2 regions of the Streptomyces sp. NPDC001204 genome follow, and region 1 is predicted to be linked to the other one. Evidence: riboswitches for the same ligand, from Rfam matches in the RefSeq annotation. Region 1 holds a riboswitch; the other holds the start of a gene.
What was found. Region 1 has a riboswitch for S-adenosylmethionine ahead of ACWC91_RS11500 (aminotransferase class V-fold PLP-dependent enzyme). Riboswitches for the same ligand answer to the same signal wherever they lie in the genome.
Positions count from the first base shown of each region.

Region 2: another riboswitch for S-adenosylmethionine. It lies ahead of thrC (threonine synthase); the one in region 1 lies ahead of ACWC91_RS11500 (aminotransferase class V-fold PLP-dependent enzyme).

Region 1 covers NZ_JBSFJL010000006.1:253,999-259,350, reverse strand. The annotation lists gene ACWC91_RS11500 (aminotransferase class V-fold PLP-dependent enzyme) at 1-1,044, opposite strand, end outside; SAM riboswitch class IV at 1,209-1,325, opposite strand; gene trpD (anthranilate phosphoribosyltransferase) at 1,411-2,475, opposite strand; gene qcrB (cytochrome bc1 complex cytochrome b subunit) at 2,622-4,259, opposite strand; gene qcrA (cytochrome bc1 complex Rieske iron-sulfur subunit) at 4,256-5,323, opposite strand; gene qcrC (cytochrome bc1 complex diheme cytochrome c subunit) at 5,320-5,352, opposite strand, start outside.
Region 2 covers NZ_JBSFJL010000007.1:119,832-125,183, reverse strand. The annotation lists gene groL (chaperonin GroEL) at 1-801, opposite strand, end outside; gene ACWC91_RS12515 (cold-shock protein) at 1,239-1,442, opposite strand; gene ACWC91_RS12510 (MoaD/ThiS family protein) at 1,873-2,148, opposite strand; gene thrC (threonine synthase) at 2,145-3,428, opposite strand; SAM riboswitch class I at 3,447-3,616, opposite strand; gene ACWC91_RS12500 (glucosyl-3-phosphoglycerate synthase) at 3,747-4,727, shown strand; gene ACWC91_RS12495 (alpha,alpha-trehalose-phosphate synthase (UDP-forming)) at 4,811-5,352, shown strand, end outside.

The DNA of each region.
Region 1 (5,352 bases):
CACGCCGACCCGCGGGGCGTCGTCGCCGAACAGGGAGAGCACCCTGACCTCGGGCACCTCGGCGAGGCCCGCCCGCACCTTGCGGATCAGGTACCGCTCACGCGCGACGAGGTCGTCGAAGCCGGCCTCGGTCAGCGCCGTGCAGGCCGAGGCGACGGCGTAGGCGCCGATGACGTTCGGGGACCCGGCCTCGTGGCGGGCGGCCGACTCGTGCCACCGCACGTCCACGGACCCGTCGGCGCGCCGCGCCACCGTGCGGCTCGCGCCGCCGCCCGCGAGGTACGGCTCGGCCTCGCGCAGCCAGTCGGCGCGGCCGGCCAGGACGCCGGAGCCGAAGGGGGCGTACAGCTTGTGGCCGGAGAAGGCGACCCAGTCGACGTCGAGGTCGCGGACGGACACCGGGTGGTGCGGGGCGAGCTGGGCGGCGTCCAGGACGATCCGGGCGCCGTGCGCGTGGGCGGCGGCGGCCAGCTCCCGTACGGGCCACAGCTCGCCGGTGACGTTGGAGGCGCCGGTGACGCACACCAGGGCGGGGCCGTGGGGGTCGCGGCAGGCGAGGGCCCGCTCCAGGGTCGCCACGGCCTGCTCCGCGGTGCGCGGGGCGTCGAGGCAGGTCACCCGCGCGTCCCGCCACGGAAGCAGCGAGGCGTGGTGCTCGGTCTCGAAGACGAAGACCTGGCAGTCCGCGGGCAGCGCGCGGGCGAGCAGGTTGAGGGAGTCCGTGGTGGAGCGGGTGAAGACCACCTGGTCCTCCGCACGGCAGTCCAGGAACTCGGCGACCGTCTTCCGGGCGTTCTCGAAGAGGTCGGTGGAGAGCTGGGAGAGGTAGCCGGCGCCGCGGTGGACGCTGCCGTAGTACGGCGCGTACGCCGCCACGTCGTCCCAGACGCGCTGGAGGGCGGGCGCGCTGGCCGCGTAGTCGAGCGCCGCGTAGGTGACCTCCCCACCGGTGACGAGCGGAACGGTGACGTCCCGGCCCAGCACGGGCAGCGGGGCACAGACGGACTGGTCGGCGGCGACGGTGGGGACGGCGGAAACGGACATGGCTGAACTCCCGTGAAAGCAGGCGAAATCACCACGCGAGCAGGCATGGCTCGAGCGTGGAGAAGGGTGAAAAGGGTGATGCGGAGGCGGGGCTCTACGCCCTAACGCATTCGCTTGCTCACGGGAGGCTCCCTCGTACGACCAGGACCCCTGGTGACGCGAGGGGTCCGCGCTTGCCGTAGGCCTCGCTGCCTACGGCCTGGTCTTCACCCGGGGCACCCCGCCACGGACGGAGGGTTGCCGGACAGCCGGCCGGGGCCACATGGCTGTCACTCATGACCTGTTTCAGCATCCTGCCACACGATCTTCCACGCGCAAGGCGCAGTCCGGATCGTGGACTGCGCCTTGCGGCGGGAGGTTCGGGGCTCAGGCGTTGCTGACGGCCACCCAGCGCTCCAGCGTGCGCTTGGCGGACCCGGAGTCGATCGACTCCGCCGCGCGGTCCATCCCGGCCCGGATCTGTTCGGCGAGGGTGCCCGGACCCGGCCGCAGGGCCACCAGCGCCGCCGCGGAGTTCAGCAGGACGGCGTCCCGTACGGGCCCCTGCTCTCCGTCCAGCAGGCGGCGGGCCACCTCGGCGTTGTACGAGGCGTCACCGCCCCGCAGCGCCTCCACGGGCACCAGTTCGATGCCGACGTCCCGCGGGTCGAAGCGCTCCTGGGTCACCTTGCCGCCCCGGACGATCCAGACCTGGGAGGTGGCGGTCGTGGTGAGCTCGTCGAGGCCGTCGTCGCCCCGGAAGACCAGGGAGGAGTGGCCGCGCTCGGCGAAGACGCCGGCGACGACCGGTGCCATGCGCGGGTCCGCGACCCCGACGGCCTGGGCCCGCACCCTGGCCGGGTTGGTCAGTGGGCCCAGCACGTTGAAGACCGTGCGGATGGCCAACTGGCCGCGGGCGGCGCCCGCGTGGCGCAGCGCCGGATGGAACTTGATCGCGAAGCAGAAGGTGATTCCGGCCTCCTGAGCGACCTCGGCCACCCGCCGCGGCGTCAGCTCCAGATTGACGCCGAGCTTCTCCAGTACGTCGGAGGCTCCGGAGGCGGAGGACGCGGCCCGGTTGCCGTGCTTGACGACGCCGGCGCCCGTGCCGGCCACGACGATCGAGGACATGGTGGAGATGTTCACGGTCTTGGCGCCGTCGCCGCCGGTGCCGACGATGTCGACGGTCTCTCCGGGCACCTCGATCACATTGGCGTGCTCGTACATCGTCCGGACCAGGCCGGTGATCTCCTCCACCGTCTCGCCCTTGGCCCGCAGGGCCACCACGAACCCGGCGATCTGCGCGTCGGTCGCCTCGCCGCGCATGATCAGGTCCATCGCCCAGGCGGTCTCGTCGGCGGTGAGGTTCCGGCCGTCCAGCAGGCCGTTCAGCAGGGCGGGCCAGGAGCGGCCCGCCGCGGTGTTGCCTCCAGCGGGGGTCACAGCGTTCATATGCCGCTCCTGGGTCGGTGTCCCGTATGCGGGACGCGTGTCTCGAACAGGTCCACCCTATCCAGCCCCGGGCATGGCGAAGGGCCCCGTCCGGGGATCGGACGGGGCCCTTCGACCGTGGCGTGGCGACGCTCAGCGGTCAGTGATCAGTGGTGGCCGTGGCCGCTCGTGATCTCCCTGTACTCCTCGACGGTCGGCTTCGGGATCTGGTTGTCCTCGCCGTAGTACGCGTTGCTGAGCTTGGCGCGCAGCTTCTGCGAGCCCTTGATCTTGCGCTCGACACCGTTCTCGTCGACCGCCGGGCCGATCTCGGCCGGCTCGTACTGGTCGTGCGCCGTGAGCGTGTAGAGCTGCTCCTGGCTGAGCGGCTCGTGGACCTCGATGAACTCACCGTGCGGCAGGCGCTTGATGATGCCGGTCTCGCGACCGTGCAGCACCTTCTCCTTGTCGCGGCGCTGAAGGCCGAGGCAGATCCGCTTGGTGGCGACGAACGCGATGATCGGTCCGACGAAGAAGCCGATCCGGACGAACCAGGTGACCGCGTTGATCGACAGGTGGAAGTGCGTGGCCCACAGGTCGTTGCCGCCGCCGACCAGCGTGATCATGTACATCGTGATCCAGGCGACACCGAACGCGGTACGCGTCGGGGCGTTGCGCGGACGGTCCAGGATGTGGTGCTCGCGCTTGTCGCCGGTGATCCAGGACTCGATGAACGGGTAGACCGCCAGCGCCGCCAGGACCAGGCCGAAGAGGACCAGCGGGATGAACACGCCCAGGACGAGCGTGTGGCCCCAGAAGTTGACCTCCCAGCCCGGCATGAAGCGGACCAGACCCTCGGCGAAGCCCATGTACCAGTCGGGCTGGGCGCCGGTGGACACCTGGTCCGGACGGTACGGGCCGATCACCCAGATCGCGTTGATCTCCACGAGCGCCGCGATCATCGCGAGGACACCGAAGACCAGGAAGAAGAAGCCGCCGGCCTTGGCCATGTACACCGGCAGCAGCGGCATGCCGACGACGTTCTTGTTGCTCTTGCCGGGACCCGCGAACTGCGTGTGCTTGTGGTAGAAGACCAGGATCAGGTGGGCCACCACCAGGCCCAGCATGATGCCGGGCAGCAGCAGGATGTGGATCGAGTAGAACCGCGCCACGAAGTCGTGACCGGGGAACTCGCCGCCGAAGAGGAAGTACGAGATGTACGTGCCGACGATCGGCATGGACAGGATCGCACCCTCGGTGAAGCGGACACCGGTGCCGGAGAGCAGGTCGTCCGGGAGCGAGTAACCGGTGAAACCGGTGAACATGCCCAGGGCGAACAGCAGGAAGCCGAACAGCCAGTTGATCTCACGCGGCTTGCGGAACGCGCCGGTGAAGAACACGCGCATCATGTGCACGAACATGCCGGCCAGGAAGATCAGCGCGGCCCAGTGGTGGATCTGCCGGATGAGCAGACCACCGCGCACCTCGAAGGAGATGTGCATGGTCGAGTTGAACGCCTCGGACACCAGCTGACCCTGCAGCGGGACGTACGAGCCGTTGTACACCACCTCGCTCATCGAGGGGTGGAAGAACAGCGTCAGGTACACACCCGTGAGGATGATGATGATGAAGCTGTAGAGGCAGACCTCGCCCAACATGAACGACCAGTGGTCGGGGAAGATCTTGCGCATGTTGGCCTTGGCCAGGGAGTAGATCCCGAGCCTGCCGTCGGCCCAGTCGGCGAGCCTCTCGCCGGCCGGTGCCTGCCCGCGAGAGCGGGACTCGTTGGCTGCTGATGTACTCATCCGCGCTCCCAGAATGCAGGACCGACAGGCTCCGCGAAGTCGCCGAGCGCCTGGAGGTAACCCTCGCTGTCCACGCCGATGCGCAGCTGCGGCAGAGCGTGGCCGGCGGGGCCGAAGATCACTCGGGCACCGTCGGAGAGGTCGAAGGTGGACTGGTGGCACGGGCACAGGGCGTGGTGCGTCTGCTGCTCGTACAGGGAGATCGGGCAACCCACGTGGGTGCAGATCTTCGAGAAGGCGACGATGCCCTCGTGGCCCCAGTCGAGTTCGCGCTTGTCCTTGATGTCGGCCGGCTCGAGCCGGATGATCATCAGGGCGGCCTTGGCGATCTCGTTGGCGAAGTCCTCGTCCGTCTCCTTCAGACCGTCCGGCATCGCGAAGGTGAGGGAGCCGACCGAGACGTCCTCGGGACGCAGCGGCAGGTTGGTGTTCATGTTGACGAGGCGCTTGCCCTTGGCCCACAGCGTGTGGCGCAGGCTGGTCCCGGGCAGCGGGCCCAGGTCGCGCAGCAGCATGACGCCGGACAGCGGCACCAGCGTGAGCGCGCCGAGCATCGTGTTGCGGATCAGCTTGCGACGGCCGATCGCCGACTCCTTGGCCCCCTGCTTGAAGTCCGCGTGGACCTTCGCACGGACCTCGGGTGACGCCGCGATCGGGTGACGCTCGTCGGCGACCTCGACGTCGGACATCAGGGTGCGGGCCCAGTGGACCGCGCCCGCGCCGATCGCGAACAGCGCCACGCCCAGCGTGAGGCCGAGCGCGAAGTTCAGCGCGTTGATGTGCCCGATCGGGAAGACGAAGATCGACTTGTCGTGCGGGATCGTCACGTACGAGGCGATGAAGCCGATGGTGGCCAGCATCGACACCGTGAACATCAGGGCGACGGCTCGCTCGGAGCGCTTGGCGGCCCGCTCGTCGATGTCCTGGATCCGGTGCTCGTGGGGCGGCAGTCCCGGGTCGGCGAACGGGGCCCGCTCGTCCGCCACGGAGACCGCGCCGCGCCCGTGCTCGTGGGCTGCCTGCTCTGCGGGCAGGTTCTCTTCAGGAATGTCTTGGCTACTCATGACTTCTTGGCCTTTGCGGTCCGAGCGGC
Region 2 (5,352 bases), on a different contig from region 1:
GCCGCGGATCTTGTTGACGACCAGGGTCGACAGGGCCTCGCCCTCGACGTCCTCGGCGATGATCAGCAGCGGCTTGCCCGACTGCATGACCTTCTCCAGGAGCGGGAGCAGGTCCTTGACCGAGGAGATCTTGGAGTTGGCGATGAGGATGTACGGGTCCTCGAGCGACGCCTCCATGCGCTCCATGTCGGTCGCGAAGTAGGCGGAGATGTAGCCCTTGTCGAAGCGCATGCCCTCGGTGAGCTCGAGCTCCAGACCGAAGGTCTGCGACTCCTCGACGGTGATGACGCCTTCCTTGCCGACCTTGTCCATGGCCTCGGCGATGAGCTCGCCGATCTGGGTGTCGGCGGCGGAGATGGAGGCGGTGGAGGCGATCTGCTCCTTGGTCTCGACCTCCTTGGCCTGGTCGAGCAGGGCGGCGGAGACGGCCTCGACGGCCTTCTCGATACCGCGCTTCAGGGCCATCGGGTTGGCACCGGCGGCGACGTTGCGCAGGCCTTCCTTGACCAGGGCCTGGGCGAGCACGGTCGCGGTGGTCGTACCGTCACCGGCGACGTCGTCCGTCTTCTTGGCGACTTCCTTGACCAGCTCGGCGCCGATCTTCTCGTACGGGTCCTCGAGCTCGATCTCCTTGGCGATGGAGACACCGTCGTTGGTGATCGTGGGGGCACCCCACTTCTTCTCGAGGACGACGTTGCGGCCCTTGGGGCCGAGGGTCACCTTGACGGCGTCCGCGAGCTGGTTCATGCCGCGCTCGAGGCCTCGCCGCGCCTCCTCGTCGAACGCGATGATCTTGGCCATGTGAAGTGGTCCTCCCAGGACTGGGGGTGATTACTTCGGACCGCGCCCGCGCCCGCGACGGACGGCCCCGGCCGGAGGTTCCTTGCCCCACCCGGCCCGTGGCCTCACCGACCCGGTCCTTCGTTGTCACTCTCACCTTCAGAGTGCTAACGCCAATGATTAGCACTCGACCCCTCCGAGTGCAAGGCGCGCCCGCGAAGCGGGCTCAATGAGGGGTGGTGGTCGGGTGACGGATGGGCGCAAGCGCCTTCGGGGCGTCGGCGGGACTCAGCCGGGCGCGGACACGGGCGCGCCGGGCCGTGCGAGCGCGCGGTGCGCGGACACGGGCGTGCCGACCGCCGGACGGGACAGTGCGCGGACAAGCGAAGGACCCGCACCTCGGCAGCGGAGGTGCGGGCCCTTCCGTAGAAGAACGTCGCTTGCGGTGGTCGCGCGATTCAGGCCGTGACGCGGACCATGTCGGCCTGCGGACCCTTCTGGCCCTGCGAGATCTCGAACTCGACCCGCTGGCCCTCTTCCAGCGAGCGGTAGCCGTCCATCTGGATCGCGCTGTAGTGGACGAAGACGTCCGCACCACCGTCGACCGCGATGAAGCCGTACCCCTTCTCCGCGTTGAACCACTTGACGGTGCCCTGAGCCATGCCTAACTCCCCTATTACTGGCCCTTGCACAGATCCACACTTCGCGGATCCGGGTCAGACCTCACCCCCCGTGGATCGGGGGCGTGCGCCGGAACGCGTCGACCGCGGCTGAATGTATCTGTCCAACTGCCGTCTGCAACAGGTCAATCGGACGAGAAATCTGGACGTACGCGGTCCGGAATATAGGGAGAATTCACGTGAATTGAGGGCAAGTCGGGCCCCGCAAACAAGGCAAATGCCGCAGAAGGCCCGCAGACTTTGGCTACTTCTTGCCGGGCCCGCGGCAGGAATCCATGGCCCCGGATTCGGAGTTCGGGGGCGCGTTCCCCAACTCTACCGTGCTCAACCACACAGAATTGCCCCCTCCGCTTCTCTCACGGAGGGGGCAATTCGATGAACTCTGCGTGACCAGGATTACCGAAGGTAATGATCAGCCGCCGGCGACCGCCGGGATGATCGAGACGCCCGCGCCGTCCGGGGTGGCCGTCTCGAGGCCCTGCTCGAACCGGACGTCGTCGTCGTTGACGTACACGTTGACGAAGCGGCGCAGCTTGCCCTGGTCGTCCAGGACCCGTGCCGCGATGCCCGTGTGGTTCTTCTCCAGGTCCGAGATGACCTCGGACAGGGTCGCGCCCTCGGCGCTCACCTCGGCCCGGCCGCCGGTGTAGGTGCGCAGGATGGTGGGGATACGGACGGTCACGCTCATGCCAGGCCAGCCTCTCGGAAGGAGTCCAGGGTCGGACGGATCGTCGCGGTCAGGCCGGTGCCGGCCACCGCGTCCAGCGTCTTCAGCCCGTCGCCGGTGTTGAGGACGACGGTGGTCTTCGTCGGATCGAGGACACCGTCCTCGACCAGCTTCTTCGTCACGCCGACCGTCACACCGCCCGCCGTCTCGGCGAAGATGCCCTCGGTCCGCGCCAGCAGCTTGATGGCGTCGACGACCTGCTCGTCGGTCACGTCCTCCACCGCACCGCCGGTGCGGCGCGCGATGTCCAGGACGTACGGGCCGTCGGCCGGGTTGCCGATGGCCAGGGACTTGGCGATCGTGTTCGGCTTCTGCGGCCGCACGACGTCGTGGCCGGCCTTGAAGGCGGTGGACACCGGCGAGCAACCCTCGGCCTGGGCGCCGAAGATCTTGTACGGCTTGTCCTCGACCAGCCCCAGCTCGATCAGTTCCCGCAGGCCCTTGTCGATCTTGGTGAGCTGGGAGCCCGAGGCGATCGGGACGACGATCTGGTCCGGCAGCCGCCAGCCGAGCTGCTCGCAGATCTCGTACGCCAGCGTCTTGGAGCCCTCGGCGTAGTACGGCCGCAGGTTGACGTTGACGAAGCCCCAGCCCTCGCCGGCCGGATCGCCGATCAGCTCGGAGCAGAAACGGTTCACGTCGTCGTAGTTGCCCTCGATGCCGACGAGTTCGCCGCCGTAGATCGCGGCCATCACGACCTTGCCCTGCTCCAGGTCGTGCGGGATGAACACGCAGGAGCGGAGCCCGGCGCGGGCGGCCGCTGCGCCGACGGCGCCGGCCAGGTTGCCGGTCGAGGAGCAGGAGAGGGTGGTGAAGCCGAAGGCGCGGGCCGCCTCCAGCGCCTGGGCGACCACACGGTCCTTGAAGGAGTGCGTCGGGTTGCCGGAGTCGTCCTTCACGTACAGCCCGCCGGTCACCCCCAGTTCGCGGGCGAGGCGGTCGGCCCGGACGAGCTTGGTCCAGCCCGGGTTCAGGTTCGGCTTGCCGGCGACGTCCGCGGGGACGGGCAGCAGCGGCGCGTAGCGCCAGATGTTCGCGGGGCCCGCTTCGATCCTCTTGCGCAGCTCCTCGGTGTCGTAGGCCGAGAAGTCGTAGGCGATCTCCAGCGGGCCGAAACACTCCTCGCAGGCGAAGACCGGGCCGAGGGGGACGCGGTGACCGCACTCGCGGCAGCTCAGCGCCGCGGCGGGGCCGAGGTCCACAGTGGAGTCGGTGCTGCTTACAACGGTCTGCACAGCCATGTGAGGCGAGGCCCTTTCTCCTCATCTTCCTCACGACGCATCTCGCCGTGAGACGGATTTGGCACCTTCCCTAGCCGGGAGCCTCGCGAAGTCGATCGGCTGTGCTCGCACAGCAGTCGATACGAGAACCGGCTGGAGGGTTGCCGGGGCTTCATCGGGCCGTGTCCCTCTGCCCCTCTGGATGAGCTGTATTCGGTTGTGACGCGGAGGTGACCCCCGGCATGGGATGGTCGTCCGCGTTGTTCAGACTGTAACGGAAGGCCAGGACGGCTGAGTCAGTCGTCCGAAGCGCGAGACAACAGTGAGGAGCCGCTGACCGTGCTGGAAGAAGTCGAGCACTGGCTGGCCACCCGCTCCTGGTCCGTGGCCGACCGGCCGCTCCACCAGATCCTGGCGGCCAAGCAGCGCACCGGCCAGTCGGTCTCCGTGGTGCTGCCCGCGCTGAACGAGGAGGCGACGGTCGGCGACATCGTCGCGGTGATCCGCCGCGACCTCGTGGAGCGGGCGCCGCTCGTCGACGAGATCGTCGTCGTCGACTCGGGCTCCGCCGACCGCACCTTCGAGGTGGCCGCCGCCGCCGGCGCCCGGGTGGTGCGCCGCGACGAGATCCTGCCGCGCCTGCCGGCCGTGCCGGGCAAGGGCGAGGTCCTGTGGCGCTCCCTGCTCGTCACCCGCGGGGACATCGTCTGCTTCGTCGACGCCGATCTGCGGGAGTTCTCCTCCGACTTCGTCACCGGCATCGTGGGCCCGCTGCTCACCGAACGCGACGTGGACCTGGTCAAGGCGATGTACGACCGGCCCTTCACCGTGCCCGGCGGGCACACCTCCGGACCGGCCGCGGCCGGGCAGGCCGGACAGGGGGGCCGGGTCACCGAGCTGATGGCGCGCCCGCTGCTCAACATGCACTGGCCGCAGCTGGCCGGCTTCGTGCAGCCGCTGGGCGGCGAGTACGCGGCCCGCCGCTCACTCCTCGAACAGCTGCCCTTCCCGGTCGGCTACGGCGTCGAGCTGGGCATGCTGGTCGACGCGCTGCACCTGGTGGGCCTGGACGCGCTCGCCCAGGTCGACGTCGGGGTGCGCAGGCACCGGCACCAGGACGGACAGGCGCTCGGCCGGATGGCCGCCGCGATCTACCGCACCGCCCAGCTGCGCCTGGCCCGGGGCCACCTCGTGCGCCCCTGCCTCACCCAGTTCGTCCGCGGCGAGAACGGCTTCGAGCCGCGGACGTACCACGTGGACACGGAGGAGCGTCCGCCGATGGCCGAGATCGCGGAGTACGCGACCCGGCAGGTGGCGTGAAACACCGGTACCGCCCGCCGTCCGCCGGCTACGAAGCGGAACCGTACGTTTGAGCGTTTCGGGGCCGGGCTAGGTTGAGGCGTATGGCTTCTACGCACGGTGCCGAGGTGCTGGTCGCGTCCAATCGCGGCCCGGTTTCGTACGAGGTGCGCGAGAACGGCTCGCTCCACCCACGGCGCGGAGGCGGAGGGCTGGTGTCCGGTCTCTCCGCGATCGGCCCGGAGGCGGGCGCGGTGTGGGTGTGCGCCGCGCTGAGCGACGCCGACCGGGAGGCGGCGGGCCGCTTCGAGGGCGGGCGCCGGCTGCCGTCGGAGGCCACCGGCGGGCAGCAGGTGCGGATGCTCGACATCGACGCGAAGGTCTTCTCCGACGCCTACAACGGCATCGCCAACTCGGTGCTGTGGTTCGTCCACCACATGCTGTACCAGACCCCGCTGGAGCCGGTCTTCGACGCGGAGTTCCGGCGCCGCTGGAAGTCCTACGAGGCCTACAACCTGGCCTTCGCCGAGGCGCTGGCGGAGGAGGCGGCCGAGGGGGCGGCCGTGGTGGTGCAGGACTACCACCTGACGCTCGTGCCGGGGATGCTGCGCGACTTCCGGCCCGATGTGCGCATCGGGCACTTCTC